2 regions of the Oceanibaculum nanhaiense genome follow, and region 2 is predicted to be linked to the other one. Evidence: predicted binding sites of a transcription regulator. Region 2 holds the regulator's gene; the other holds the start of a gene.
What was found. The regulator HrcA, encoded in region 2, represses chaperone genes, less so after heat shock. The targets are predictions, from matches to a motif close to GTTAGCACTCNCCNNNGGNGAGTGCTAAC.
Positions count from the first base shown of each region.

Region 1: BKM74_RS01945 (co-chaperone GroES) is a predicted target of HrcA. The motif match lies at 10,528-10,556, and genes of this name have one in related genera.

Region 1 covers NZ_MPOB01000001.1:402,284-416,851, reverse strand. Annotated here, with positions in the region: gene BKM74_RS01985 (23S rRNA (adenine(2030)-N(6))-methyltransferase RlmJ) at 118-963, opposite strand; gene BKM74_RS01980 (D-2-hydroxyacid dehydrogenase family protein) at 971-1,927, opposite strand; gene BKM74_RS01975 (protein-disulfide reductase DsbD family protein) at 2,181-4,319, shown strand; gene BKM74_RS01970 (redoxin domain-containing protein) at 4,373-4,996, shown strand; gene BKM74_RS01965 (amidase) at 5,054-6,484, opposite strand; gene BKM74_RS01960 (Ldh family oxidoreductase) at 6,578-7,588, shown strand; gene BKM74_RS01955 (MarR family winged helix-turn-helix transcriptional regulator) at 7,616-8,122, opposite strand; gene groL (chaperonin GroEL) at 8,412-10,067, opposite strand; gene BKM74_RS01945 (co-chaperone GroES) at 10,117-10,431, opposite strand; gene BKM74_RS01940 (usg protein) at 10,786-11,049, shown strand; gene ahcY (adenosylhomocysteinase) at 11,129-12,424, opposite strand; gene BKM74_RS01930 (HPr family phosphocarrier protein) at 12,538-12,819, opposite strand; gene BKM74_RS01925 (PTS sugar transporter subunit IIA) at 12,816-13,223, opposite strand; gene rapZ (RNase adapter RapZ) at 13,220-14,212, opposite strand; gene BKM74_RS01915 (HPr kinase/phosphorylase) at 14,222-14,568, opposite strand, start outside.
Region 2 covers NZ_MPOB01000001.1:133,194-147,761, forward strand. Annotated here, with positions in the region: gene BKM74_RS00600 (NAD(P)/FAD-dependent oxidoreductase) at 1-871, shown strand, start outside; gene BKM74_RS00605 (penicillin-binding protein activator) at 880-2,295, opposite strand; gene rsmI (16S rRNA (cytidine(1402)-2'-O)-methyltransferase) at 2,326-3,273, shown strand; gene BKM74_RS00615 (YraN family protein) at 3,270-3,647, shown strand; gene BKM74_RS00620 (BON domain-containing protein) at 3,754-4,500, shown strand; gene BKM74_RS00625 (SirB1 family protein) at 4,504-5,349, shown strand; gene gshB (glutathione synthase) at 5,446-6,411, shown strand; gene BKM74_RS00635 (YifB family Mg chelatase-like AAA ATPase) at 6,543-8,051, shown strand; gene hemW (radical SAM family heme chaperone HemW) at 8,069-9,244, opposite strand; gene rdgB (RdgB/HAM1 family non-canonical purine NTP pyrophosphatase) at 9,248-9,859, opposite strand; gene rph (ribonuclease PH) at 9,863-10,582, opposite strand; gene hrcA (heat-inducible transcriptional repressor HrcA) at 10,751-11,791, shown strand; gene grpE (nucleotide exchange factor GrpE) at 11,822-12,454, shown strand; gene BKM74_RS00665 (DUF1848 domain-containing protein) at 12,480-13,370, opposite strand; gene dnaK (molecular chaperone DnaK) at 13,548-14,568, shown strand, end outside.

The sequences.
Region 1 (14,568 bases), 270 kb from region 2:
AAGAAGAGATCAGGTCTAACCCTGCCAGAACGGTTTCCCGCAAGTCCATGCAGTAAATCCTAGCGAAGCGCGCGGCAAGTTGCACCCGCTTCGCGGCATTTTTTCGGCAAGCAGGCATTATGCCTCTTCAGGCCGGACGGATAGCGGCTCCAGACGCCAGCCGCCAGTGCCCTCGCGCGCCAGCGTCCGGGCCAGCAGCGGCAGGCAATCGGCCAGCGCCTCGCGCAGCCCGTAAGGCGGGTTCACGATCACCATGCCGGTGCCGTTCAGCCGCAGTTCCGTGCGTTCCGGCCAAATCGTCAGCTCGGCGACCAGCGCCTCCTTCGGCTCCAGCGAGCGCACCAGATCGTGCAGCAGCCGCACATCGGCGCGCGCCTTGATCGGATACCACAGCAGATACTGTCCGGTGGCGAAACGCCGCAACCCCTCGCGCAGCGCCTTGCCCAGCCGCTCCATCTCGCCCTTTTCCTCGAACGGCGGATCGACCAGCACCAGCCCGCGCCGCTCCTTCGGCGGCAGGGTGGCGCGCAGCGCTTCGTAGCCGTCGCGGCACTCCACCTTCACCTGCCGGTCTCGGCCCAGTGCGTCGAGCAGGGCGGCGTTCTCCTCCGGGTGCAACTCCGCGAACAGCGCTCGGTCGCCCTCGCGCAGCATCGCCTGCACCAGAACCGGCGAGCCGGGATAGCGGCCCTCCGCGAGATAAGGCCGCACCGCCGCCAGATAATCGGCAAGGGCGGGCGGCAGCGGCTCCGGCAGCGAGAGCAGCCGGCCGATGCCCTCGCGGTATTCGCCGGTCTTCTCCGCCTGCTCGCCGTGCAACTCGTAGAGTCCGCGCCCGGCATGGGTGTCGAGCGCATAGAACGGCTTGTCCTTGCGGTGCAGATGCCGCAGCACCTGGACCAGCACCAGATGCTTCAGCACATCGGCGAAATTACCGGCGTGATAGGCGTGACGGTAGTTCAATCCCGTATCATCCCAGCGCGCGGACGGGCTTGCCGTCGAGCCAGGCGGCGATGTCCTCGACGGTCTGGCTGAAGAAAGTGCGGTAATTATCCTCCGTCACATAGCCCAGATGCGGGGTCATCAGCAGGTTCGGCGCGCCATACAGCACATGCCCCTTGGGTAGCGGCTCCTTGTCATAAACATCGACTGCAGCGCCGGCGATCTTGCCATTCGTCAACGCCGCGACCAGCGCGTCCTGATCGACAATCTCCCCGCGCGAGGTGTTGATCAGGAAAGAAGACGGCTTCATCAGCGCCAGTTCATCGGCGCCAACCAGCCCGCGGCTGCGCGCGCTCAGCACCACATGCACCGACAGGAAGTCGGACTGCCGGAACAGCGCCTCCTTGCTGACATACCCCACGCCCTGCTCGGCGCATTTCTCCGGCGTCAGATTCTGGCTCCAGGCGATCACCTTCATGTCCAGCGCCTGCGCCGCGCGGGCCAGCCGGCTGCCCAGCCGCCCCAGACCGAGGACGCCCAGCGTGCGGTCCTTCAGATCGATGCCGATACTGCTCTGCCACAGCCCCTGTTCGGCCAGCCGACGGCTTTCGGCCGGGATGTGGCGGGCCAGCGCCAGCATCAGCCCCAGCGCCAGCTCGGCGGTCGGATGGCCATGCCCCTCGGTGCCGCAGACGGTGACGCCATGCTCCTTCGCCGCCGCCAGATCGATGGCGGCGTTGCGCGCACCGGTGGTGACCAGCAGCTTCAGGTTCGGCAGGCGGGCGAAAAGCTCGCGGGGAAACGGCGTGCGCTCGCGCATGATGCAGATGATCTCGAACGGCGCCAGCGTCGCGGCGAGATTCGGGTCCTCCGCCATATAGCGGTCGAACACGGTCACCTCGACGCGGCCCTTGAGCGCCGACCAGTCGGCCATCTGCAGGGCGACCTGCTGGTAATCATCCAGCACGGCGCAGCGATAGGTCATGGGGTTTCCTCCAGCGGATTTCGTTGATTGAAGAATTGCGGCAACGATGGTGGGCGGCGGCAGGAAGATCAAGTGTCCGTGAGCGGCAGGCCGTACGGACTTGTCAGCGCGCGTGCAATCCCCATTTCTGGATAGGTCCGTCAGGCCCTGAACGGGACTGTGAACGGGACTGCGGCGAAACGCGACGTGCTTTGACCCCGATTCGAGGCTAGCTTCCTTGCGGATATCGCTTTTTCACGGACGGATTCGGCGGATGCCCCCTATCGCTCTGACGATTTTCGGCGCTGTGATGGCCCTGCTGGCCGGCGTCGCGTCGCCCGCCCATGCCACCGGTCCGGTCTCGACCGACCATGTCCGCGCCGAACTAGTGGCCGGCGCCGAAGCGGTCCGCCCCGGCGAGACCATCCGCATCGGCATCCATAAGCAGATCATCCCGCACTGGCACACCTATTGGCTGAATCCCGGCGATTCCGGCCTCGCCACGACCGCCGACTGGACTCTGCCGGAAGGCGCCACGGCCAGCGATATAATCTGGCCGGCGCCGGAGCGCATCGCCGTCGGCCCGCTGATGAATTATGGCTATGAGGGCGAGGTCACGCTGCTGACCGATATCGCCGTGCCGGCCGATGCGCCGGTCGGCGGCAGCTTCCCGATCCGCGCCACGGTGGACTGGCTGGTCTGCGAGGAGATCTGCATCCCCGAGCAGGTGGCGCTGAGCCTTGACCTGCCGGTCGTAGCGGCCGGGGCCGATGCCGGGCCCAATACCGGACCGGCGCACCCCGCCATTGCCGCTGCCGAGGCGCGGCTGCCGGTGGACAGCCCGTGGACCGCGCGTTTCGAGGCTGGCGGCGATACGCTGCGGCTGGCCTTCGACGCCTCCGGCCTGCGCCGCGATTCCATCGAGGATATCTGGTTCTACCCCAATGAATGGGGCGTGATCGCCCATGCCGCGTCACAGCAGCTGAGTGTCGAGGCGGACCGGATCGTGCTGAGGATGACGCCCGGCGATGCCTTCCAGCCGACGCTCGCCAGCCTCGATGGCGTGCTGGTGGTGAAGGAGCGTGCTGGCGGCCAGCTGCTGACCCAGGCGCTGACGGTGAGCGCCACCGCCGGGACCGTGGCCGGCGCCAGTGGATCCGTCGCCGGCCTGTCCATCGGCGTCGGCACCGCGCTGCTGTTCGCTTTGCTCGGCGGGCTGATCCTCAACCTGATGCCCTGCGTCTTCCCGGTGCTGTCGATGAAGGCGCTGGCGCTGGTCGAGCAGGCCGGCAAGCAGCCCGCACAGGTGCGGCTGCACGCGCTTGCCTATACCGGCGGAATCCTTGTCAGCTTCGCCGCACTGGCCGGCCTGCTGGCCGCGCTAAAGGCCGGCGGCACTGCCGTCGGCTGGGGCTTCCAGTTCCAGTCGCCGATCTTCGTGCTGCTGCTCGCCTATCTGCTCTTCGCGGTCGGCCTCAGCCTGTCCGGCGTGTTCACCATCGGCGGCTCGGTCGCGGGCGTAGGGGCAAACCTCGCGGCACGCGGCGGCTATGCCGGCAGCTTCTTCACCGGCGTGCTGGCCGCCATCGTCGCCACGCCCTGCACCGCGCCCTTCATGGGGGTGGCCATCGGCTTCGCGCTGGCGGCCTCCCTGCCGGTGCTGTTCGCCGTGTTCCTGGCGCTCGGGTTGGGGCTGGCATTGCCCTATGTCGCTCTGTCCGTCTGGCCGCCGCTGCTGCGCCTGCTGCCGAAGCCGGGATTGTGGATGGAGCGCTTCAAGCAGTTCCTCGCCTTCCCGATGTATGGCGCGGCGATCTGGCTGGTCTGGGTCTTGTCGCTGCAGGCCGGCGCCGAGGGCGTGCTGACCGCGCTGGGCGGCATGCTGCTGATCGGCTTTGCCGCCTGGCTGTATGATGTCACCCGCGCCTCGGACCGGGCGGCACGTCATGCCGGCAGCGGCCTCGCCGCGCTCGCCCTGATCGCCGCCATCGGCTGGGGTATTGCCGCCGGCAACCAGGCCGCGCCGCGCGCCGCGCCGGCGACGGCGGAGGCAGGCGCCGCCGAAACCACGCCGTGGGAATCCTACAGCCTGCAGAAATTCGAGGCGCTGCGCGCCGAGGGCCGGCCGGTCTTCCTGAACTTCACCGCCGCCTGGTGCATCACCTGCCTGGTGAATGAGCGGGTGGCGCTGAACCGGCCCGACGTGGCCACGGCTTTCCGAACCGGCGACGTGACCTATCTGAAAGGCGACTGGACCAATCAGGATGCGGAGATCACCGCCAAGCTGGAGGAATTCGGCCGTTCCGGCGTGCCGCTCTACGTCTTCTATCCGGCCGGCCGCGACTCGCAGCCGGTCGTGCTGCCGCAGCTGCTGACCGTCGATATCGTGCTCGGCGGGATCGGGGCCGGCTGATACACAAGACCATGCGTACCCTTTGACACCATTCCTGACCCAGGAGAGATGCCATGCTGATGCGCAAGATGTTCCTGCCGGCCCTGATGGGCCTTTCCCTTTCGCTGGCCGTACCGGCTGTGGCCTCGGCCAGCCCGGAGGTGAACCAGCCCGCCCCCGCCTTCACCGGCAAGGCCGCCGACGGCAGCACCGTCGCCCTCGAGTCCCTGCGCGGCAAGACTGTCGTGCTGGAATGGACCAACCATGACTGCCCCTTCGTGAAGAAGCATTACGGCGCGGAGAACATGCAGGCCCTGCAGAAGGAGGCGAAGGCCCGCGACATCGTATGGCTGCAGGTGATCTCGTCCGGCCCCGGCAAGCAGGGCCATGTCGATGGTCCGACCGCGATCAAGCTGAACGACCAGCGCAGCGCCGTGCCGGCCAACACCCTGCTCGACCCCGAGGGCACCATCGGCAAGGCCTATGGCGCGCAGACCACGCCGCACATGTACATCATCGATGCCAGGGGCACGCTGGTCTATAAAGGCGCGATCGATTCGATCCCCTCGGCCCGCGCCGACGACATCCCACAGGCGGTGAACTATGTCCACGAGGCGCTGCAGGCGATGGACAAGGGTGCTGCGGTGCCGAACCCGGTCACCCGTGCCTATGGCTGCTCGGTGCATTATTCTTCTTAAAACCGCACGCCAGCCTGAAGAACAACGCCCCCGGCCGGAAAGCCGGGGGCGTTTTCTTTACGCCTTCACGATGGGATCGATAGGCAGGCGGGTGGAAAGACCGGCGGCCTCCTCGAACAGTTTCGCCGCCTGCAGCATGGCCGCCTCGCCGCGCGGCTTGCCGACGATCTGCAGCCCGACCGGCAGCCCGTCCTTCGTGAAGCCGCAAGGCACCGAAATTGCCGGGCAGGAGGTCAGCGTGATCGCCGAGCAGACCAGCACCCATTCGATGTAGTTCTCGAAGGTATGGCCATCGACCTCCGCCACATAGCGCTGCTCCACCGGATAGGGCGGCACGATGGTGGTCGGGCAGACCAGCACGTCGTAGGTCTCGAAGAATTTGGCCGTGCGGTAAAACAGCTCGCCGCGCCAGCGCTCGGCCTTGCCGATTTCCTCGGCGGTCAGCTTCTGGCCCTTCTCGATGTTCCAGATCACTTCCGGCTTCAGCAGGTCGCGGTGCTTTTCCAGCAACGGCGCCTTGGAGGCGGCGAACTGCGCGGCGCGCAGGATATGGAAGGTCTCCTGCGCCTCCTTCAGGTCGGGCGCGGCCTCCTCGACCGTGGCGCCCATCGCCTCGAACAGCCTCGCCGCCTTGGCGACGATCTCCCGCACCTCGGGATCGACCGGCGTGATGCCATTCAGGTCCGCCGAAAAGGCGACGCGCGACAGCTTGCCCGGATTGGCGACCGCCGCCGAGAAGGAGGTGGCCGGCTCCGCCAGCGAGATCGGATCACCCGGATGCTGGCCGGCCATCGCGTCCAGGAACAGTGCCGTGTCGGCAACGGTGCGTGCCATCGGCCCATCGACCGACAGGTTGGCGAAGGGCATCAGCGACGGGCCGTGCGCCACCCGGCCCGGGCTGGGGCGCATGCCGACGATGCCGCAGAAGCTGGCCGGGCTACGCAAGGAGCCGCCAAGGTCGGAGCCGGTGGCCAGCCAGACCTGGCCGGTCGCCAGCGCCACCGCCGCACCGCCGGAAGACCCGGCGCAGCTTTTCCGCGTGTCCCACGGATTCACCGTGGTGCCCAGCACCTCGTTGAAGGTGTTGGCGCCGGCGCCGAATTCCGGTGTGTTCGACTTGGCGATGGTGACGGCGCCGCGCCGGTCCAGCATCTCCACCATATGGTCGGAATGATCCGGCACATAATCCTTGTAGATCGGCGAGCCATAGGTGGTGCGCACACCCTTCACCGGGTTCAGATCCTTCACCGCGATCGGCAGCCCGGCGAGATAGCCGGCATAGTTCTTGTCGCCCGGTTCGGATTCCAGCCGCTTCGCCTGCGCGCGCGCCCGGTCCAGGCACAGGGTCGGCAGCGCGTTCACGGTCTTGTCCACCTCGGCGATGCGGGCGGCGGCGGCATCGATCATCTCCAGCGGCGAGACCTTGCGCTTTTTCAGCAGATCGACAGCCTCGACGGCGGTCAGCTTCACGAGATCGGCGTGGCTCACGGATTTCCCCCTCGGTTTTCGTTCGGCAAGTTGTCAGTGGCGTGACCATCTGACATACATCCTTTCGACCCTGCCCGCCACAGATCGAGACACATGCCGCACCGTCTTTCCCTACCTGAGCTGGAAGCGTTGATCCGTGACGTGATGCTGAACAGCCGCGTTGCGCCCGCCACCGCCGACAGCGTGGCCCGCGCCCTGACACGGGCGGAGGCAGAGGGCATCAGCTCGCACGGCGCCGCCCGCGCGCCGGTCTATGCCGGGCAGGCGCTGAACGGCAAGGCGGACGGTCTGGCCGAACCGACGGTCGAACGCACCGCCGCCGCCACGATCCGGGTCGATGCCGGCACCGGCTTCGCCTTCCCGGCCATTGATGCCGGGCTGGAGGCCGCCTATGCGATCCTGCCGGAGAGCGGCATCGCCGCCATCGGCATCGCCAATTCGCATCATTTCGGCGTTGCCGGCCATCCGGTCGAGGATGCGGCGCGGCAGGGCTATATCGCGCTGGCCTTCTCCAACACGCCGCAGGCCATGGCGCCCTGGGGCGGCAATCAGGGGCTGTTCGGCACCAACCCCATCGCCTTCGCTTTTCCGCGCCAGGACCGGCCGCCGCTGGTCATCGACCTGTCGCTCAGCATCGCGGCGCGCGGCAAGATCGTGCTGGCGGCGAAGGAAGGGCGGAACATACCGGAAGGCTGGGCCATCGACGCGGATGGCAATCCCACCACCGACTCAGCGGCTGCGCTGGCCGGCACGGTGCTGCCCATCGGCGGCGCCAAGGGATCGGCGCTGGCGCTGATGGTGGAGCTGCTGTGCGGCGCGCTGACCGGCTCAAACTTCGGCTATCAGGGCACCTCCTTCTTCGAACCGACCGGCGCGCCGCCGCGTGTCGGCCACATGATCCTGCTGTTCGACCCGGCGCGCTTCGGCGGCGGCGATGTGGCCGGTCGCGGCGAGGAGATGTTCGCGCGGATCATGGGCCAGCCCGGCGCCCGGCTGCCCGGCGAACGGCGGCAGGTGCTGAAAGAAGCGGCGGCGCGCGACGGTGTCATGCTGCCGGATGCCCTGTACGAGGAGCTGACGCGGCGCGCCGCTGGCGCAGGCTGAAAACGCAGCCGGGGCCCGGTACAGCCATCAGGAAGCCAGCTCGCCGTTATCGCGCTGCCGGGCCCAGAGCATCCGCAGATCGACCATGAGTTCGCTGTCGTTCGAGATCGGCTTGCGGCTCTGCCTCGGCAGGTCGAAGAACTCGCGGTCAACCGCCTCAGCCAGCGGCAAGGCGCGTTCGGCAAGCGCCCGTCCGGCCGCCGTCAGGCGCGGCAACCGGGCGCGGGCATCCGCCCCGCGGCTGCGTTCCAGCAGACCTTTCGCCTCCAGCGTGCGCAGCACCTGAGAGGTCATGGTGGCATCGGCCTGGCAGAACCGGGCCAGATCACCCTGAGTGATCGGCGTGCCGGTGATGGCCTCGCGCTCTTCGAGGCGCAAAAGTGCGGTCAGCAGCATTGCCTGGACATAGGTCAGGCCCAGCGGCGAGAGCACGATGCGCATCTGCCGCTGCCAGGCATTGGCCAGCTGCCATAGCAGAAACCCTGGCGATTCATCTGGTTGTCCCGGCGAATCCGGGATCTGTCTTGCTTTCATCGGTGGCGCCCTCCCTGTCGCGATTATCGCATCGTCAGCTCCGGTTCTCCGGATGCCGCGTGCGTCTTTTCATTGCCTGGCGCTGTTCGGTCCTGCCGCTGCCGGCAGGGATGTCGTGTTTTCAGCCCCTTTGTTCATTACGTGTGCAATCGAAAATATACTAAAGCACAGAGCCGTCAGACTGAACAGTACACGCGAGGGTGGCCGGGTTGCAGGGGCGGGGCGCAAAGAAAAACCCCGGCAGCCAAGGCTGCCGGGGTTCTTTTGCTTCTGTTCGGATGGGCCGGACTTAGAAGTCCATACCGCCCATGCCGCCCATACCGCCCATGCCACCCATGTCCGGAGCGCCGCCAGCGGCCTTCTTCTCCGGCTTGTCGGCGATCATCGCCTCGGTGGTGATGAGCAGCGAGGCGACCGAGGCCGCATCCTGCAGGGCGGTACGCACGACCTTGGTCGGGTCGATGATACCGGCCTTCACCAGGTCCTTGTACTCGCCGGTCTGGGCGTCGAAGCCCCAGCTCGGATCGGTCGACTCCAGCAGCTTGCCGACGACAACGCCGCCGTCCATGCCGGCGTTCGCGGCGATCTGCTTCGCCGGAACCTGGATCGCCCGGCGGATGATCTCAACGCCGACGCGCTGGTCGTCATTGGCCGGCTTCACCTTGTCGAGCGCCTTCAGCGAATGCAGCAGGGCAACACCGCCGCCCGGCACCACGCCTTCCTCGACAGCGGCGCGGGTCGCATGCATCGCGTCATCGACGCGGTCCTTGCGCTCCTTCACCTCGACCTCGGAAGCACCGCCGACGCGGATGACGGCAACGCCGCCAGCCAGCTTCGCCAGACGCTCCTGCAGCTTCTCGCGGTCGTAGTCCGAGGTGGTCTCCTCGATCTGCGCGCGGATCTGCGTGACGCGGCCCTCGATGTCCTTCTTCTTGCCCGAACCATCGACGATGGTGGTCTCTTCCTTGGTGATCAGCACGCGCTTCGCCTTGCCGAGCATCTCGAGCGAGACGGTCTCAAGCTTGATGCCGATATCCTCGGAGATCACCTGGCCACCGGTCAGGATGGCGATGTCTTCCAGCATCGCCTTCCGGCGATCGCCGAAGCCCGGCGCCTTCACGGCCGCGACCTTCAGGCCGCCGCGCAGCTTGTTCACCACCAGGGTGGCGAGCGCTTCGCCCTCGACGTCCTCGGCGATGATCAGCAGCGGCTTGCCGGACTGCACGACAGCCTCCAGCACCGGCAGCATCGGCTGCAGGCTGGACAGCTTCTTCTCGTGCAGCAGGATGTACGGGCTCTCGAGCTCCGCATTCATCTTGTCGGCATTGGTGACGAAGTACGGCGACAGGTAGCCGCGGTCGAACTGCATGCCCTCGACGACTTCCAGCTCGGTCTCCAGGCTCTTCGCCTCTTCGACCGTGATGACGCCCTCGTTGCCGACCTTCTCCATCGCCTTGGCGATCATCTCGCCAATCTCGCGCTCGCCATTGGCCGAGATGGTGCCGACCTGGGCAACCTCGGCGGAGGTGGCGATCTTCTTGGAGCGCTTCTTCAGATCCTCGACGACAGCCGCGACGGCGAGGTCGATGCCGCGCTTCAGGTCCATCGGGTTCATGCCGGCGGCAACCGACTTGTTGCCTTCGCGCACGATGGCCTGGGCCAGCACGGTGGCGGTGGTGGTGCCGTCACCGGCGACGTCGTTGGTCCGGGAGGCCACTTCGCGCACCATCTGGGCGCCCATGTTCTCGAACTTGTCGGTGAGCTCGATCTCCTTGGCGACGGAGACGCCGTCCTTGGTGATGCGCGGCGCGCCGAACGACTTATCGATGACGACGTTGCGGCCCTTCGGACCCAGCGTGACCTTCACCGCATCGGCGAGGATGTCGACGCCGCGCAGCATCTTGGTGCGCGCTTCGCCACCGAACTTTACTTCCTTGGCAGCCATGTATGTCTTCCTTCAAATAGATTGATTAAGCGACGGGGGGAGAGGCGCCTCAGGCGGCCTTCTTGCCCTTCGCGGCGCCTTCGATGACGCCCATGATGTCGCTTTCCTTCATGATCAACAGCTCCTGGCCGTCAACCTTCACCTCGGTGCCGGACCACTTGCCGAACAGAACCCGGTCGCCCGGCTTCACATCCAGCGGGCTGAGCACGCCCTGCTCATTCTTGGCGCCCGGACCGACGGCGACGATTTCGCCTTCCATCGGCTTTTCCTTGGCGGTGTCCGGAATGATGATGCCGCCAGCGGTCTTATCCTCGGATTCCAGCCGACGGACCAGCACGCGATCGTGCAGAGGCCGAAACTTCATATGGGTAACCCTCCTCAATGTCGCGCGGTCAATGCTGCCGCGCGGATATGCCTGAATTTGCAACTCTCAAGGGAAGGGGGCCGGGCGCGTGGACCCGTTAGCACTCTCCCCCGATGAGTGCCAGACACATAGGAAAGCGGATTTTCCCTGTCAAGACATGCGAGGCAATGAGTCGGCGGGGATTTTGCGCCGGCTCGGCGCGGCGTGCTGCGCAAATTGTTAGCACTCCCGGCCAGCTGCTAACAACACCTTGATCTACAACAATTTTCTTGCCGCGTCAAAAACGAGGCGGCACAGTTACAGAAAAGAGACAGGGACGCAAATTTTTCCACCGAAGCCGGGAGACTTTTGCCGATGAGTGGATTGATCCGACAATTGGACGGCTACCGTCTGACCACCGCCGAGATTCTCTATCACCTGCCCGACCATCCGACGCTGCTGCAAAGCTTCATCTGGCAGGAATATGACATGGCCCCCTCCTACCCGGTGCTGCACAGATTTCTGGATTTCTGGCAGGGCAATCTGGAGGGCAAGCTGCATTCGGTGACGGTCGGCTCGGCGCCGCTCATCACCCCGGGGTCGCTGCGGCACGCCGATGTGAGCCTCAGCCTGCACTGATCCGGAAAAACGAAGGCCTGGAAAAGAAAAGGGCCGGCGCCAAGGCGCCAGCCCTTTTGGAAAGCCGATGGGGGAAGGATCAGTAGCGATACTGGTCCGCCTTGTACGGCCCCTGCTCGTCAACGCCGATATAGCTGGCCTGGTCGGGGGTCAGCTTGGTCAGCTTGGCACCGACCTTGGCGAGATGCAGCGCCGCCACCTTCTCGTCCAGATGCTTCGGCAGCACATAGACCTTGCGCTCGTAATTCGCGTGGTTCTTCCACAGCTCCAGCTGCGCCAGGACCTGGTTGGTGAAGGAAGCGCTCATCACGAAGCTGGGGTGGCCGGTGGCATTGCCCAGATTCACCAGGCGGCCCTTGGACAGCACGATCAGGCGCTTGTTGTCCGGGAACACAACCTCGTCAACCTGCGGCTTGACCTCTTCCCACTTGTAGTTGGACAGCGCGCCGATCTGAATCTCGGTGTCGAAATGGCCGATATTGCAGACGATGGCGCGGTCCTTCATGGCCCGCATATGGTCCAGCGTGATGATGTCCTTGTTGCCGGTCGCGGTGACGAAGATGTCGGCCACCGGGGCGGCGTCTTCCATGGTCACGACCTGGAAGCCTTCCATCGCCGCCTGCAGGGCGCAGATCGGGTCGATCTCGGTGACCATGACGCGGGCACCGGCATTGCGCAGCGAGGCGGCCGAGCCCTTGCCGACATCGCCATAACCGCAGACCACGGCGACCTTGCCCGACATCATCACGTCGGTGGCGCGGCGGATGCCATCGACCAGGCTTTCGCGGCAACCATAGAGATTGTCGAATTTCGACTTGGTGACGCTGTCATTCACGTTGATGGCCGGAACCTTCAGCGTGCCCTTCTTCGCCATCTCATACAGGCGATGAACGCCGGTCGTGGTCTCCTCGGAGACGCCGCGCACATCGTTCAGCATTTCGGGGTACTTGTCGTGCATCAGCACGGTCAGATCGCCGCCATCGTCGAGGATCATGTTCGGGGTCCAGCCATCCGGGCCCTTCACGGTCTGCTCGATGCACCACCAGAACTCCTCCTCGGTCTCGCCCTTCCAGGCGAAGACCGGGATGCCGGCGGCGGCAATGGCCGCGGCGGCCTGATCCTGGGTCGAATAGATGTTGCAGGACGACCAGCGGATGGTGGCGCCCAGATGGGTCAGCGTCTCAATCAGCACGGCGGTCTGGATCGTCATGTGCAGGCAGCCGACGATGCGCGCACCGGCCAGCGGCTTCGTGTTGCCATATTCCTCGCGCAGCGCCATCAGGCCCGGCATCTCGGTTTCGGCAATGCGGATCTCGCGGCGGCCCCAATCGGCCAGCTTGATATCGGCGACCTTATAGTCGGTGAAAGAACCCATCGCGGCTGTCTCCTGAAGAACGCTATAGACGAAAATATGCTGTTGCGCCGGGCTATAGCAGAGCCCCGGCGCGGCAGCAAGGATAAAGATATCTTTATATGGTTATGAAAACCTTACTCCTCGCCGAACTTGCCGGCGACGAGTTCTTCGAGCGCCGCCATCGCGGCGGCGGCCTCGGGTCCGCGGGTGGTGACCTCAATGCTGCAGCCCGGTGCCGCGGCCAGCATCATCAGCCCCATGATCGACAGGCCCGACACCTCCACACCGCCCTTCGAGACAGTGATGTCGGCGTCGAAACTCTCGCTCAGCTTCACGAATTTGGCAGCCGCGCGGGCGTGCAGGCCGCGCTTGTTCACGATGGTCACGCTGCGGCGCAGCGCCTCGGTTGCGCTCACGAAGTTTCCCCGGCCAGCAGCTTGGAGGCGACATTGATGTATTTGCAGCCCGCCTCCTGCGCGCTTTCAACCGCCTTGGCCAGGCTTTCCGTGCCACGCACGCTGGCCAGCTTGATCAGCATCGGCAGGTTCACGCCAGCGATAACCTCGATGCGCGCCTTGTCGATGATCGAGATGGCAAGGTTCGACGGCGTGCCGCCGAACATGTCGGTCAGCACCACCACACCGGAACCGCCATCGACCTCGCCGACCTTGTCGAGAATCTCCTGCCGGCGTTGTTCCATATCGTCGTCCGGCCCGATGCAGACGGCAGCCACCTGTTGCTGCTTGCCGACCACATGCTCCAGCGCGGCGATGAATTCAACGGCCAGACGGCCGTGGGTTACGAGCACCATGCCAATCATGGGCCTTCCTTTTCGCTTGTTTGTGCCTCACCCGACGGAAGGCCGATCTTCTGGCGGCTCTCCCACTGTTCCATGTCGCGGTGCACCAGGATCACCTGCTGCCCGGCCTCGCGCAACCATGCCGCCAGCCTTTCGGCGACATAGACCGAGCGGTGCCGTCCGCCAGTGCAGCCCAGCGCGATGGTCAGATAGCTTTTGCCCTCTTCGTAGTAGCGCGGCAAGAGCGGTTCCAGCATCGCCGTCAGCTGTTCGAAGAAAGGAGGGAAGCCGGCGTCCGATTCGACATGCCGCGCCACCGCCGGATCACGACCGTCGAGCGGCCTGAGTGCTGCATCGTAATGCGGGTTCTTCAGAAAGCGCACGTCGAACACCAGATCCGCCTCGCGCGGCAGCCCCTCCCGGTAGGAAAAGGACAGCACGGTCAGCGTCACGCCATGGCGCGGGTCGAGCGCATATTCCGTCCAGAGCCGCCGGCGCAGATCGCCCGGCGCCAGCGCGCTGGTGTCGATCACCTGGTCGGCGCGCTCCTTCAAGGGGGCGATGCGCTGGCGTTCCAGCCGGATGCCATCCATCACCGGCCGGTCGGCAGCCAGCGGATGGCGGCGGCGGGTCTCAGTGAAACGCCGCGCCAGCACTTCCGTGTCGCAGTCGAGGAACAACAGCCTGATGTCGCGCGCGCAATCGCCGTTAGGGGCGCCATAAGTGGCGCCATGAGCGGCGTCAATCAGCGCGACCAGCCGGCCGACCTCGAAGTCGCGGGTGCGGATATCGACGCCGATGGCCAGCGGCCGCCGGATACCGCCCAGCTCGCCGCCGCCTTCCAGCAGCAGCTGCAAAAGACCGATGGGCAGATTGTCGATGGCCTCGTAGCCAATATCCTCCAGCGCCTTCAGGCACGCCGTACGACCGGCGCCCGACAGGCCTGTCACGAGGACAACCCGGTCAGTGGTCGCGTCCGCCGTAGCGGGGATTTTAGCCAAATCGCTCATGAGCCGGCATTATTCGCCCGTCAGGCGCGCCACCGCAAGCCGAAGCTTCACGACCGCGGACGCCTCGAAGGCAGCCAGCCGCAACAGCGGTATGGGGATGCCCAGATAGGCGCGTTCCGCCGGTCCCGGCAGCCGTTCGAGAGAGTCCGGCGGCACCAGATCGACCACGAGGCTGACCGGAACCGCGTCGCGCCAGGGCAGGTCCACAATCCCCAGGCCGCGCACCTCCAGCCGGCCGCGGATCGTCTCCGGGCAGCGGGCAATGAGCTGGTCCTGCTCGGCGGACAGGGCGGTCTGGTCATCGGCCACCAGCACCGCGCCGGCATCGATAGCGCGCAGCGCGAGATCGGACTTGC
Region 2 (14,568 bases):
GGAGCGGAACCACGCCACCCAGCGCGCCCAGGGCGTCGATGGCACGGTGCTGCTGGAACCGGACGAGCTGGCCCGCCGCTTCCCCTGGCTCAGCCTCGACGGCCTCGCCCTCGGCTGCCTCGGCGTGCGCGACGAGGGCTGGTTCGACCCCTTCACCCTGTTGCAGGCCTTCAAGCGCAAGGCGCGGTCACTGGGCGTCACCTATCTGAAGGACGAGGTGGTCGGCATCGAGCGGGATTCTGGGCGGGAAGGGGGGCGCATTACCGCCGTCACCCTGCGCGAGGGAGGTCGTCTCGCTTGCGGAACGATGGTGAACGCGGCCGGTGCGCAAGCCGGCCGGCTTGCGGCGCTGGCCGGAATCGCCCTGCCAGTCGCGCCCCGGAAGCGCTTCGTCTATGTGTTCGACTGCCGCACACCCATCGCGCCACTGGCGCCACTGACCATCGATCCGTCCGGGGTGTATTTCCGGCCCGAGGGCAAGGGCTTCATCGGCGGCGTCTCGCCGCCCGAGGACCGCGACCCGGATTCCGACGATCTGGAGGTTGAGTACGATCTGTTCGAGGAGGTCGTCTGGCCGGCGCTGGCGGCGCGCGTGCCGGCCTTCGAGGCGATCAAGCTGACCGGCGCCTGGGCCGGGCATTACGATTACAATATCGTCGATCAGAACGGCATCGTCGGCCGCCATCCGGAGATCGCCAACCTGATCTTCGCCAACGGCTTCTCCGGCCACGGGCTGCAGCAGAGCCCAGCGGTCGGCCGTGCCGTCGCCGAACTGATCCTGCAGGGCGGCTATCGCAGCATCGACCTGACCCGCTTCGGCTATGAGCGCTTCGCCCGCGACGAACCGATCCTGGAGCTGAACGTCGTCTAGTTAATCCGTCAATTTATAAGCGGCTGGAAGCTCTGCGGCGCCGGATCGATGACGCGACGCTGGCCATCGCCGATTTCATAGACCGCGAGACCGCGCTCGTTCAGCCCGTCGGGCTTGAGCCGGAAAATGCCGTTCACCCCGGCAAAGCCCTCCGGCGAGGTCAGCGTCTCCAGGCTGAAATCCGGCTGGTCACGGTCGCGCGCCAGCAGCGCCACCAGCGCCGTGGCATCGTAGGCAAGGCCGGCCACCAGCGGCGGGCGGGCGCCGAAAGCCTGCTGATAGCGGTTCTCGAAGGTCGCCCGCATATCGGCCGCGGGAGCGGCGTACCAGCCGCCGCCCAGTGTCGGCTCGCCGGCGATGGAGGCATCGTCCCACAAGGTGGTGCCCAGCATCCGGACCTTGCGGTTATCGACATCGAAATAGGCCAGCATCGGGGCCAGGCTGCGCAGCCGCTGGCCGGCATCGGGCAGCAGCACGGCCTGATAGGGCAGTTCCTCCACCGTTTCCATGCGTTCCAGCCGCGCCAGCGCACGCCTGGAGGCCTCGTCATCGCGCCCGGCGAGCCTTGCCTTATCCGATGCCAGCGCGCGCTTGCGCTGGTCGTAATCGGCGAACTGGCGGGCGATCTGGGTGAAATCCCCAGTGCCGGGATTGTACAGCGTGGCGCGTACGGTCGTCGCCCCGGCTTCCTGCGTCGTCTCCTGCAGGGCACGCGTGACCGAACGGCCATAAGGCGTGTCGGGGGCCAGCGCGGCATAGCGCACAATGCCCTGCGCGGTAGCGTAGCGCACCACCCGCGCCACCTGGTCGCGCGGCAGGAAGCCCAGCACGAACACGCCCTGGTCGGCGACCGCCTCGTCATTCGAGAAGCTGAGAACCGGCACGCCGGCCTGATGCGCGTAGGGGGCGACGGCGGTCGTCGCCGCGGCGAACAGCGGCCCCAGGATGATCTCGGCGCCGTCGGCCAGCGCCTGCTGCGCCACCGCGCCAGCCTCCATGGGGTCGGCGCCGGTATCGTAGGGGCGCAGCTGGAAATCGGCATCCGCCACGTCGAACAAGGCAAGCTGGGCCGCGTTCAGCAGCGCCTGGCCGATGCGCGCCTCCGGGCCGCTCAACGGCAGCAGAATGGCGATCCTGACCTGGCCGCCGGGCGCGCGGACCGACGGCGGAATCAGCGATGGCGCGGCCGGCACGGTGGAGAGCGGCCCCTGAGTGGCCGGCGGCGGCGTTGCCGGCGCCGATGGTGCCGGCGTGGCCAGCGCCGGCCCGCTGGCTGAATCGCCGAATATATCGCTGCCAAGGCCCCGCGAGCCGCCGCAGCCGGCCAGCAGCGGCACCGCCAGAACACACACCAGGGCGATCGCCGCATAGGCGGAACGCTTTTGCGGCACGCCGCGACGCTTTAGCGTAGAAAGGCCAGACACCTGTTTCTCCAAGCTGCCATCGGTAAACCCATGTCGCGCTCCGTGATCGACCGCAAACCGCCCAGCCAGAGGCCGGCTGCCCCTACACTAGGTGATCGCCCTAAACCGGGTGACCGGAAGCCGGTCACGGCGCTGACGCCGGCACTCTACATCGTCGCCACGCCGATCGGAAACCTGGGCGATCTTACCATGCGTGCCCGCGACATTCTCGCTGCCGCCGATCTGGTGGCCTGCGAGGATACAAGAATCACCGGCAAATTACTGACCGCCTTCGGCCTGAAGCGTCCACTCATTGCCTATAACGACCATAATGCCGATAAGGTTCGCCCGACCCTGCTGGACGCGCTGCGTCAGGGTAAGGCGGTGGCGCTGGTCAGCGATGCCGGCACGCCGCTGGTGTCGGACCCGGGCTACAAGCTGGTGCGCGACGTGGCGGCGGCCGGGCTGGCGGTCACCGCAGCCCCTGGCCCCTCGGCGCTGCTGACGGCGCTGGTGCTGGCCGGACTGCCAACCGACCGGTTCCTGTTCGCCGGTTTCCTGCCGCCCAAATCCGGCGCGCGGCGCACCGCGCTGGGCGAACTGGCCGCGGTACCGGCGACGCTGGTCTTCTACGAATCCGGGCCGCGCCTCGCCGCCAGCCTTGCCGATATGGCGGCCGTGCTGGGCGACCGTCCCGCCGCCGTGGCGCGCGAGCTGACCAAACTGTTCGAGGAGGTGCGCCGCAATCCGCTCTCGGCATTGGCGGCGCATTATGCCGAGGCCGGGCCGCCGAAGGGCGAGATCGTCGTCGTGGTCGGCGCACCGGCAGCGCAAGCGGCCAGTGCCGACACGCTGGATGCGGCCCTGCGCCGGGCGCTCGCGGACAACAGCACACGCGACGCCGCCGCCCTGGTGGCCGGGGAGACCGGTCTGCCGCGCAAGCAGGTCTATGCCCGCGCGCTGGAGCTGGCCCGGGAGCAAACCCGGGAGCAAAAATGAAGCGCCGCAGCCGGCAGGAACGGCAGCGGGCGCGCCGGCGGGGCATCGCGGCGGAGACGCTGTGCCTGTGGCTGCTGCGGCTGAAGGGCTACCGCATCCTGGCGCGCGACCTGCGCACCCCGGTCGGCGAGATCGATATCGTTGCCCGGCGCGGGCGCACGCTGGTCGCGGTCGAGGTGAAGCGGCGCGGCCGGCTGGAGGATGCCGCCGAGGCCATTGGCCGGGACCAGCGCCGCCGCATCCTGCGCGCGCTCGGCTGGTTCGCCCAGCGCCAGCCGGATGGGGACCGGCTTTCCCTGCGATTCGACGCCATGCTGCTGGATGGCGGCCTGCTGCCCCGCCATATCCGTGACGCCTGGCGGGAAGGTGTCTAGCCGCCGCAATCTTACGGGCTGCATGACGGCCCTTTTTCTGCGACATTTCAGAGGCACAGTACCGCTCATCTTCGCCTCACGCGCCGATTCGGGAACCACAGACTCCATGATCCGCTCTCGTTTTCTGCTGCTTTCCATCCTTTTCGCCCTTTCCCTCCCGGTCCTCGCCGCCTGCACGCCGCTCGGCATCGCGGTAGGCGCCGGTGCGACCGCCGGCGTTGCCGCGCAACAGGAGGGCGGGCTGAACACCGCCGCCAGCGACACCGGCATCCGCGCGCAGATCAACCGGCTCTGGTTCGAGAAGGACATCGAGATGATGCGCCGCGTCGGCCTGTCGGTCTCCAATGGCAGGGTGCTGCTGACCGGCGTGGTGCCAAAGCCGGAAGACCGGGTGGAAGCCGTGCGGCTGGTCTGGCAGGTCCAGGGCGTGCGCGAGGTGATCAACGAAATCCGCGTCGATGGCGAGGAAGGCTCGCGCGGCGGCAGCTACGCCACCGATGTGTGGATCAGCACGCAGCTGCGCAGCAAGCTGCTGTTCGACAGCCAGATCAACGCCATCAATTACAGCGTCGAGACCATCCACAGCATCGTCTATCTGATGGGCGTGGCGGTCAGCCGCGAGGAGCTGGAACGCGTCATCAACCACGCCCGCAACATCAGCGGCGTGAACAAGGTCGTGAACCATGTGCTGCTGAAGGGCGATCCGAAGATACGCGCGCCCTCAGGCGCCCCGGAGAGCGGCCCGACACCGAATGCCACCCCTGCCGCCCCATCGGCGGACAGTCCGGTCACGCCCATCGAACCCGCGCCCTCCTCGCAATCGGCGCCGATACAGCGCGTGCCGTTGCAATAACAGATGGAGAGCGGCACGGAAGCGAATGCCATCCTTGCCGGCCTTGCCACCTGCGGCGCGGCACCGTTCGATATTGCCGGGGCCGGCCTGGCGCTGGCCAGCTTCGACCGGCCGGGCGTCAGCTTTTCCTGGTACCGCCGGCATCTGTCGGAACTGGGCGAAGCCCTGACGGAGACACTGGCCGACACCGCCCCCGGCCAGGATCGCGACATCGCCGGCTGCGCCGGGGCGCTGAGCGACGTGATGGCCGGGCGCTTCGGCTATCAGGGCGACGAGCTGACCTATGACGACATGCAGAACGCCAATCTGATGCGCGTGATCGAGCGCCGGCGCGGCCTGCCGGTGGCGCTGGGCATCCTCTATATCCACACCGCCCGCAGCCAGGGCTGGCAGGCCGAGGGGCTTAACTTCCCCGGCCATTTTCTGATCCGCCTGCAGGCTGCCGGCGGCCGCGCCATCCTCGACCCGTTCCATGGCGGTCGGGCGCTGGAGGCGGTCGATCTGCGCCAGCTGCTGACCGCCATCGCCGGCCAGGACGCGACCCTGCTGCCGGACTATTACGAGCCGGTACCGGACCGCGATATTCTGTTACGGCTGCAAAACAATATTCTGCTGCGGGCGGTCCGGCAGGGCGAGTTCGAGCGCGCGCTGTCGGTCATCGGCCGCATGCTGCTGTTTGCCCCGGACCATGTGCCGCTGTGGCGCGAATCGGCGCTGATCAATGCCCGGCTGGAACGCATGGGTGCCGCCATCGAGGCGCTGGAGCGCTTCGTCGAACTGGCACCGTCCAGCACGGAGCGGCACGAGGCGGCGGCGCTGCTGCAGGCCTGGCGCGGTCGTCTGAATTAAACCAACAACTAAGCCGGCAACTAACCCGATTGGGTTGCTTGGTAAGAGGCTCTATAGTGCCGGCAAAACCATTCCTCTTTGGGAGTTATGCCGGCCATGAGCCTTGCCGTCGCCATCCAGATGGACCCGATCGAGCCGATCAATATCGACGCCGACAGCACCTTCGTGCTGGCGCTGGAAGCCCAGCGCCGCGGTCACGCGCTGTTCCACTACACGCCGCAGGATCTGTCGCTGAAGGGCAACCGCGCCATCGCCCGCGCAAGATCACTGACCGTCCGGCGCGAGAAGGGCAACCACGCCAGCATGGGTGCGCCTGAGAGCATCGACCTCGCCACCATGGATGTCGTGCTGCTGCGCCAGGACCCGCCCTTCGACATGAGCTACATCACCACCACGCATATCCTGGAGCATGTGCATCCGGGCACGCTGGTGGTGAATGACCCGGTCCATGTGCGCAACGCGCCGGAAAAGCTGTTCGTCACCCATTTCCCGGATCTGATGCCGCCGACGCTGATCACCACCGACCGCGCGGAAATTCTCGCCTTCCGGGCCGAGCACAAGGACATCATCGTGAAGCCGCTGTTCGGCAATGGCGGTTCCGGCGTGTTCCACATCAAGCCGGATGACGAGAATCTCTCGGCCTTGCTGGAGACCTTCACCCAGCTCTACCGCGAGCCGATCATCGTGCAGCGCTATCTGCCGGAAATCCGCCAGGGCGACAAGCGCATCATCCTGATCGACGGCAAGGCGGCGGGCGCCATCAACCGCATCCCGGCCGATGGCGAGGCGCGCGCCAACATGCATGCCGGCGGCAAGGCGATCGCCAGCCAGCTGACCCGCCGCGAGCAGGATATCTGCGACGCCATCGGCCCGGCCCTGCGCGAGCGCGGGCTGCTGTTCGTCGGCATCGACGTGATCGGCGATTACCTGACCGAGATCAACGTCACCTCGCCGACCGGCCTGCAGGAAATCGACCGTTTCGACGGTGTCAGCCTGGCGGCGCAGATCTGGGACGCCATCGAGGGCAAGCTGACCAGCCGCACCGGGGTTGCGTCGGCATAGAAGCTGGTTTCCAGCCGTATATAAAATCCCTCTCCCCTTCCGGGGCGAGGGATTCTTGAGTCCCCACAAACTTTCCGCTGGCCCGAACTCCCTGCGCCCCATACCATCGCAGGTAGCAGCGGGGAGGACGGATGGTCGCGCGGGTCAACACGGTCGCGTTCCAGGGCATCGAGGTGCTGCCGGTCGATGTCCAGGTGCAGATGGCGGCCGGCCTTCCCGCCTTCACCATCGTCGGCCTGCCGGACAAGGCGGTCGGCGAAAGCCGGGAGCGGGTGCGCGCCGCCCTTGGCGCCATGGGGCTGGCATTGCCGCCCAAGCGCATCACGGTGAACCTCGCCCCCGCCGACCTGCTGAAGGAAGGCAGCCATTTCGACCTGCCGATCGCGGTCGGGCTGCTGGTCGCCATGGGCGTGCTGCCGGGTGAGGAGATATCCGGTTATACCGTGCTGGGCGAGCTGGGACTGGACGGCTCCATAACATCCGTCGCCGGGGTGCTGCCTGCCGCCATCGGCGCCAGCGCCGCGGATCGCGGGCTGATCTGCCCGGCGGCCTGCGGCGGCGAGGCGGCCTGGGCCGGGCGCATCGAGATATTGGCGGCGCCGACGCTGCTGTCCCTCATCAATCATTTCAAGGGCACCCAGGTGCTGACCCCGCCCGAGGCGCTGCTGGCCGGGGAGGAAGAACGCTACCCCGATCTGCGCGACATCAAGGGGCAGGAGACGGCGAAGCGGGCGCTGGAGGTGGCGGCAGCCGGCGGCCACAACCTCCTGATGATCGGGCCGCCCGGCTCCGGCAAGTCGATGCTGGCGCAGCGCCTGCCGGGGCTTTTGCCGCCGCTCGACCCAGCGGAAGCGCTGGAGGTCAGCATGATCCATTCCATCGCCGGCCATCTGGAAGGCGGGCGGATGCGCCGGCGGCGGCCGTTCCGCGACCCGCACCATTCCGCCTCGCTGCCGGCGCTGGTCGGCGGCGGCATCCGCGCCAAGCCGGGGGAAATCAGCCTCGCCCACAACGGCGTGCTGTTCCTGGACGAACTCCCCGAATTCGCGCGCGGCACCCTCGAATCGCTGCGCCAGCCGTTGGAATCCGGCCGCGCCGTGGTCGCCCGCGTCAATGCCCATGTCACCTATCCGGCCCGGGTGCAGCTGGTGGCGGCGATGAATCCCTGCCGCTGCGGCCATCTGGACGATCCTGCGCTGACCTGCGGGCGCGCACCGCGCTGCGCGCTGGACTACCAGTCGAAGATTTCCGGCCCGCTGTTCGACCGCATCGATCTGCATGTCGAGGTGCCGGCGGTCAGCCCGTCCGACCTCGCCTTGCCCAGCCCGCGCGAGGGATCGGCCGAGGTGGCGGCGCGCATCGCAGCGGCACGGGCGATCCAGCGGACACGCTATACCGGCACGGACATAAGGGTGAACGCGCAGGCCGACGGCACACTGCTGGAGGAGGTCGCCACACCCGACGCCGCCGGCAAGGCGCTGCTGGCCGAGGCGGCGGAGCGCATGAAACTGTCGGCGCGCGGCTATCACCGGGTGATGCGCGTCGCCCGCACGCTGGCCGACCTCGCCGGGGTGGAGCAGGTGGGCCGTATCCAGATCGCGGAGGCGCTCAGTTACCGCCGCGTCGCCCCCGGACGATAAAGGGGGGACGGTAGGGTTTAGCCCAGCAGCGCCGGCAGCAGGGCGTTCAGGCGCTGGCGGCCCTCGGATGTCGCGCGCAGGCCGACCGCGTCGGCGATCAGGAACCCGCCTTCGACCAGCCGATCCAGCCGTTCCGCATCCAGTGCGCCGCGCATCTCCTGGCCGGTCTCGCGGATGAAGCGGTCCGCCGGCACGCCCTCGACCGTGCGCAGCCCCATCATCAGCATCTCGGTCAGCCGTTCTTCCGGGAGTACCGGCAGCTCGGCCTGGGTGGCATGGCCGTCGCGCTCCACCCGCTCCAGCCAGATCTGCGGCGCGCGGTGCTGGCGGGTCGCCAGCTTCTCGCCCTCAATACTCAGCCTTCCATGCGCGCCGGGGCCGATGCCGGCATAATCGGCATAGCGCCAATAGGCGAGGTTGTGCCGCGATTCCTCGCCCGGCCTTGCATGGTTGGAAATCTCGTAGGCCGGCAGGCCGGCCTGTTCCAGCACCGCCTGCGTCGCCTCATAGAGGGCGGCGCCGGTATCCTCGTCGGGAATCTTGAACTCACCGCGGGCATGGCGCAGATGGAAGGGCGTGCCCTCCTCGATGGTCAGCTGATAGGCCGAGATATGGCCCACCGCATGGGACAGTGCCTGGCGCAGCTCCGCTTCCCATGCTTCCACCGTCTGGCCGGGCCGGGCATAGATCAGATCGAAACTGAAACGATCGAACAGCCGGGCGGCTATATCGACCGCTTCCAGCGCCTCGCGCGCAGAATGCTCGCGGCCCAGGAATTTAAGGTCGGCATCGTTCAGCGCCTGCACGCCGAGCGAGACCCGGTTCACCCCGGCGCTGCGGAAGCCTGCCAGCAGCGCCGCCTCGACCGAGGTCGGGTTGGCCTCCAGCGTGATCTCCACGCCATCGTCAAGGCGCCAGCGTTTGCCGATCTGCTCGATCACCGCCGCCGCCGTCGCCGGCTCCATCAGCGAAGGCGTGCCACCACCGAAGAAGATCGAGCTGACGGTGCGGCCCGGCGTGCGGTCGGCATAATGATCGATCTCACGCAGCAATGCCGCCCGCCAGCGCGCATGGTCGATGCTGGCCGAGACATGGGAATTGAAGTCGCAGTAGGGGCATTTCGACCGGCAGAACGGCCAGTGGACATAGACGGCCAAACTGTCCGGGGTACGGGACGTTTCCGGTGCCGTCATATCTCAGGCCTTGAAGCAGGCCTCGACCAACTGCCGGAACGCCGCCGCCCGGTGGCTGGTCGCGTGCTTCTGGTCGGGGTCGATCTCGCCATAGGTCAGGCTCTCGCCTGTGGGTTGGCCCGCCGGGCGGAACATCGGGTCATAACCAAAGCCCTTGTCCCCGCGCGGCGGCCAGACCAGACCGCCCGCGACCGTGCCCTCAAAAATCTCGACATGGCCGTCCGGCCAGGCCAGCGCCAGCGCGCAGACGAAGCGGGCACTGCGATCCGTTTTGCCGGCCAGCGCGTCCTCGACCTTCTGCATCGCCAGGCCGAAATCCTTCGACGGGCCGGCCCAGCGCGCGGAGTAAATGCCGGGATCGCCATTCAGCGCGGTGACGGCGAGGCCGGAATCGTCGGCCAGCGCCGGCAGGCCCGAGGCTTCCGCCGAATGCCGGGCCTTCAGCTCGGCATTGGCGCGAAAGGTGGTCCCGGTCTCCTCCGGCTCGGAAATGCCGAGATCGCCGGCAGACACCACCTCCACCGCGAAGGCGCGCAGCAGATCACCGATCTCCCGCACCTTGCCGGGATTGTGGCTGGCAATGACCAGCTTCTTCTCCGTGAACCGGCGGGCCATGGCTCAGTCCAGTCCCAGCGCCTTGCGCTGCAGGATCGCCAGATCGGCCACGCCCTTGTTGGCGAGATCCAGCAGCTCGGCAAGCTGCGCCTGGCTGAAGGGCGCGCCCTCGGCGGTGCCCTGCACCTCGACGATACCGCCGGTGCCGGTCAGCACGAAATTGGCATCAGCCCCGCAATCGGAATCCTCCGGATAGTCCAGATCAAGCACCGACTGGCCCTTGTAGATGCCGCAGGAAATCGCCGCCACTGAATCGCTGAGCGGGATTTCCTTGATCATGCCAAGCTTCAGCAGATGCTGGAATGCCTGATACAGCGCCACATAGGCGCCGGTGATCGCCGCCGTGCGGGTGCCGCCATCGGCCTGCAGCACGTCGCAATCGATCTTGATGGTAATCTCGCCCATCTTCTCGGTGCGGGTGATGGCGCGCAGCGAACGGCCGATCAGCCGCTGGATTTCCTGGGTGCGGCCGCTCTGCTTGCCCTTTGCCGCCTCGCGGTCCGTGCGGGTATGGGTGGAGCGCGGCAGCATGCCGTATTCCGCCGTCACCCAGCCCTTGCCGGCATTGCGCAGGAACGGCGGCACGCGATCCTCGATGGAGGCGGCGCACAGCACATGTGTGTCGCCGAATTTGGCGAGGCAGGAGCCTTCGGCGTACTTGGACGCACCGGGCTCAAGGGTAACGGCGCGCATCTGATCCGGCGCACGGCCCGAGGGTCGCATAATGTCCTCCACGATCTTGACTGGTCTTCAGCTTTCGGCGCGCAAGCTAGCCCCATGCGCGCGGCGCGTCGAGGACACATTGACGCTGTGCCGGGGCGTACCTAGATTCGGAGGGCTTCGAACAACCCGAAAGCCATGGATTTGTACGGAATTTCAACGCCGCCACCAATGTCGGCGGTCGGTCAGCTGAATGAACGGTCGCGGGAGATATTCCGCCTCATCGTTGATGCCTATATGGAAACCGGCGAACCGGTCGGCTCGCGCACCCTGTCGCGCCGGCTCGATCTGTCGCTGTCGGCGGCGACGATCCGTAATGTCATGGCCGATCTGGAAGCGGCCGGCCTGCTGTTCGCGCCGCACACCTCGGCCGGCCGCCTGCCCACCGAGGCCGGCCTGCGTATGTTCGTGAACGGCCTGCTGGAAGTCGGCCGGCTGACCGAGAACGAACGCACCGCCATCGAGGCGAAGTGCGCCGCGCTTGGCCGCTCCTTCGGCGACGTTCTGGAGCAGGCGACGACGACCCTGTCGGGCCTGGCGAACTGCGCCGGCCTCGTCATGGCGCCAAAGCAGGATGACCGGCTGAAGCACATGGAATTCGTCAGCCTGGCGCCGGACCGCGCGCTGGTCGTCATGGTGTCCGACAATGGCATGGTCGAGAACCGGGTGATCGAGCTGCCCGCCGGCATGCCGCCCTCGGCGCTGATGGAGGCGGGCAATTATGTCAATGCACGGCTGAACGGCCGCACCATCGAGGAGGCAAGGCTGTTTATCCAGCAGGAGCTGGAACAGCACCGCGCGCAGCTCGACTCGCTGTCGCAGAAGGTGGTCGAGGCCGGGCTCGCGACCTGGACGGCCGGTGACGATTCAGGCTATCTGATCGTGCGCGGGCAGGCGCGGTTGCTGGAGGATGTGACCGCGCTGGAGGATCTGGAGCGCATCCGCACCCTGTTCCAGACGCTGGAAACCAAGGAAAGCCTGATGCGGCTCCTGGAGGCGACGAACAAGGGCGAGGGCGTGCAGATCTTCATCGGCGCGGAGAACCAGCTGTTCGGCCTGGCCGGCTGCTCGATGATCGTCGCCCCCTACGCCAACAGCCGCGAGCAGGTGCTGGGGGCCATCGGCGTCATCGGCCCGACCCGGATGAACTATGCCCGCATCATTCCCATGGTCGATTACACGGCCAAGACCATCGGCCGCATGATCGGCTGATTCAAGAAAACCGGAAGCAAGCAGCGAACCATGACACAGAACACCAATCCGCAGAACGATGCCGCCGAAACCCAGGAACCGGAGGTGACCGCCACCGCCGAGACCGAGGCGCAGGAAGCCATGGACGAGGCCGGTTCCACCGCCGGGGACGCCGAGATCGATGAGGCCACCCGGGCGCTGGCCCAGGAGCTGGCGGATACCCGCGACAAGCTGCTGCGCGCCGTCGCCGAGATCGACAATATGCGCAAGCGCGCCGAGCGCGACCGCGAGCAGGACCGCAAGTTCGGTATCGCCAATTTCGCCGGGGACGTGGTCGGGGTGGCCGACGATCTGCGCCGGGCGCTGTCTTCCGTGCCGGCCGAGGCGGCGCACGAGCCCGCCGTGAAGGCGCTGATGGAAGGCGTCGAGATGACCGAGCGCGTGCTGCTCGCGGCGCTGGAAAAGCACGGCGTGCGCCGGGTGGCGCCCGAGCCGGGCGAGCCCTTCGACTATAATTATCACCAGGCCATGTTCGAAGTGGAGAACAGCGGCCAGCCGGCAGGCGCCGTCGTGCAGCTGCTGCAGCCGGGCTATGTCATCCATGAACGGCTGCTGAAGGCCGCCATGGTCGGCGTCGCCAAGGGCGAGGCCAAGCCGGCCGACCGCGTCGATACCTCTGCCTGACCTGTCGCCCTTTCGGCGCCAAGCTTTACGGCAACAGGCTTTCGGCCGCCGGGTCATGCGCCCGGTGGCGACGCCGCGCCTTGTCATGATCGGCAACCGCATAGCAATAGGTGCAGCCATGCGGGCAGCTGTCATAACCGCCGATGTCCCGCGATTCGGCGCACAGGCAGCCCGGCCGGTTGCCCTTCACCCGGGCCGCGATGTCGCGGCCCGCGACATCCGACAGGCGCCCTGCATCGATGCAGGCGGCAGGCGAGAGGCCATCCGTCAGCCGGTCGGGCTGGGCGCACAGCGTGAGCCGCATGCCCGCATCCTTCGCGATCTCCGCAAGATCGGTCAGCAATGCCGACGATTCCGCCGGTTCCGGCACGCGCCAGGCCAGGCCGTGACGCTGCGCCGCCCGATCCAGATTGCGCACGGCCTTGCGATAGGGAGCGAGGATCGAGACCACCGCCTCGTCCACCGCCCCGGCAAGCGCCTGCGCCATCCGGCGGAAAGTGGTGCGATGCCAGTCGGCATCCATACAGTCCGCACCCATCCCGTCGGCGAACAGGATCGGATCATAGCGCCAGACCACCGCACGCTGCCCATAGGCCGTCGCCATCGCGCGCATCTGGGCGATGGCGGCATCGGCCGGCAGGGTGGCGCGCTCCCACTCGCGCGGATAGCCGGTCGCCGTGTACTGGACGATAAAAGGCAGCCTCCGCGCCGTGACCTCTTCGAGCGCCGGCAGGAAGGGTGCGACGTTACGCGTCCAGAACACGAAGCCGTCCACGGCATCCGCCGTGAGCGCCACCCTGTAAGGCCTGCTGCCATAGGGATTGGCGACCATACAATGGCCCGCGCGCAGCCGTTCCCGGAACCACTCGCCATAGAAAGCCGGAATGTCGGTACGGTAGCTCGCAGAGACGATCATGTGCGGTTTTGCCGGTTTTTGCGTCTGAATTGGCGGATTTTCACCGTTGCAGCGCCAAGTACTGCTGCCTATATACCCTTGCAGTTCCGTCAGGTCAGCTTAACCCCATCGCATAAGGGGGCTCCGACCGGTGCCTTGACGGGCCGAGTGAGCCCTGCTGAAGAAAGGAAATAGAGCATGTCCAAAGTTATCGGCATCGACCTTGGTACGACCAACTCTTGCGTCGCCGTGATGGAAGGCGGCAATGCCCGCGTTATCGAGAACGCGGAAGGCATGCGCACCACGCCGTCGATGGTCGCGTTTACCGAGGGCGGCGAACGCCTGGTCGGTCTGCCGGCGAAGCGCCAGGCAGTAACCAATCCGGAAAACACCCTGTTCGCGATCAAGCGCCTCGTCGGCCGCCGGATCGACGACCCGATGGTGGAGAAGGACAAGGGCCTCGTCCCCTACAAGATCGTGAAGGCGGATAATGGCGACGCCTGGGTCGAGAGCCGCGGCAAGAAGTACAGCCCCAGCGAGGTCAGCGCCTTCATCCTGCAGAAGATGAAGGAAACCGCCGAGAACCACCTGGGCGAGAAGGTCACGCAGGCGGTCATCACCGTCCCGGCCTATTTCAACGACGCCCAGCGTCAGGCCACCAAGGACGCCGGCAAGATCGCCGGGCTGGAAGTGCTGCGCATCATCAACGAGCCGACCGCCGCAGCGCTCGCCTATGGCCTGGAAAAGAAGGGCAGCGGCATCGTCGCGGTCTATGACCTTGGCGGCGGCACCTTCGACGTGTCGATCCTGGAGATCGGCGACGGCGTGTTCGAGGTGAAGTCCACCAATGGCGACACCTTCCTGGGCGGCGAGGATTTCGACAGCCGGATCATCCAGTACCTGGCCGACGAGTTCAAAAAGGAAGCCGGCATCGACCTGCGTGGCGACAAGATGGCGCTGCAGCGCCTGAAGGAAGCCGCCGAGAAGGCGAAGATCGAGCTGTCCAGCACCACCGAGACCGAGATCAACCTGCCCTTCATCACCGCCGACCAGTCTGGTCCGAAGCATCTGACCATGAAGCTGTCGCGCGCCAAGCTGGAAGCGCTGGTGGATGATCTGGTGAAGCGCACCATCGAGCCCTGCAAGGCGGCGCTGAAGGATGCCGGCATCACCGCCGGCGAGGTGAACGAGGTGATCATGGTCGGCGGTATGACCCGCA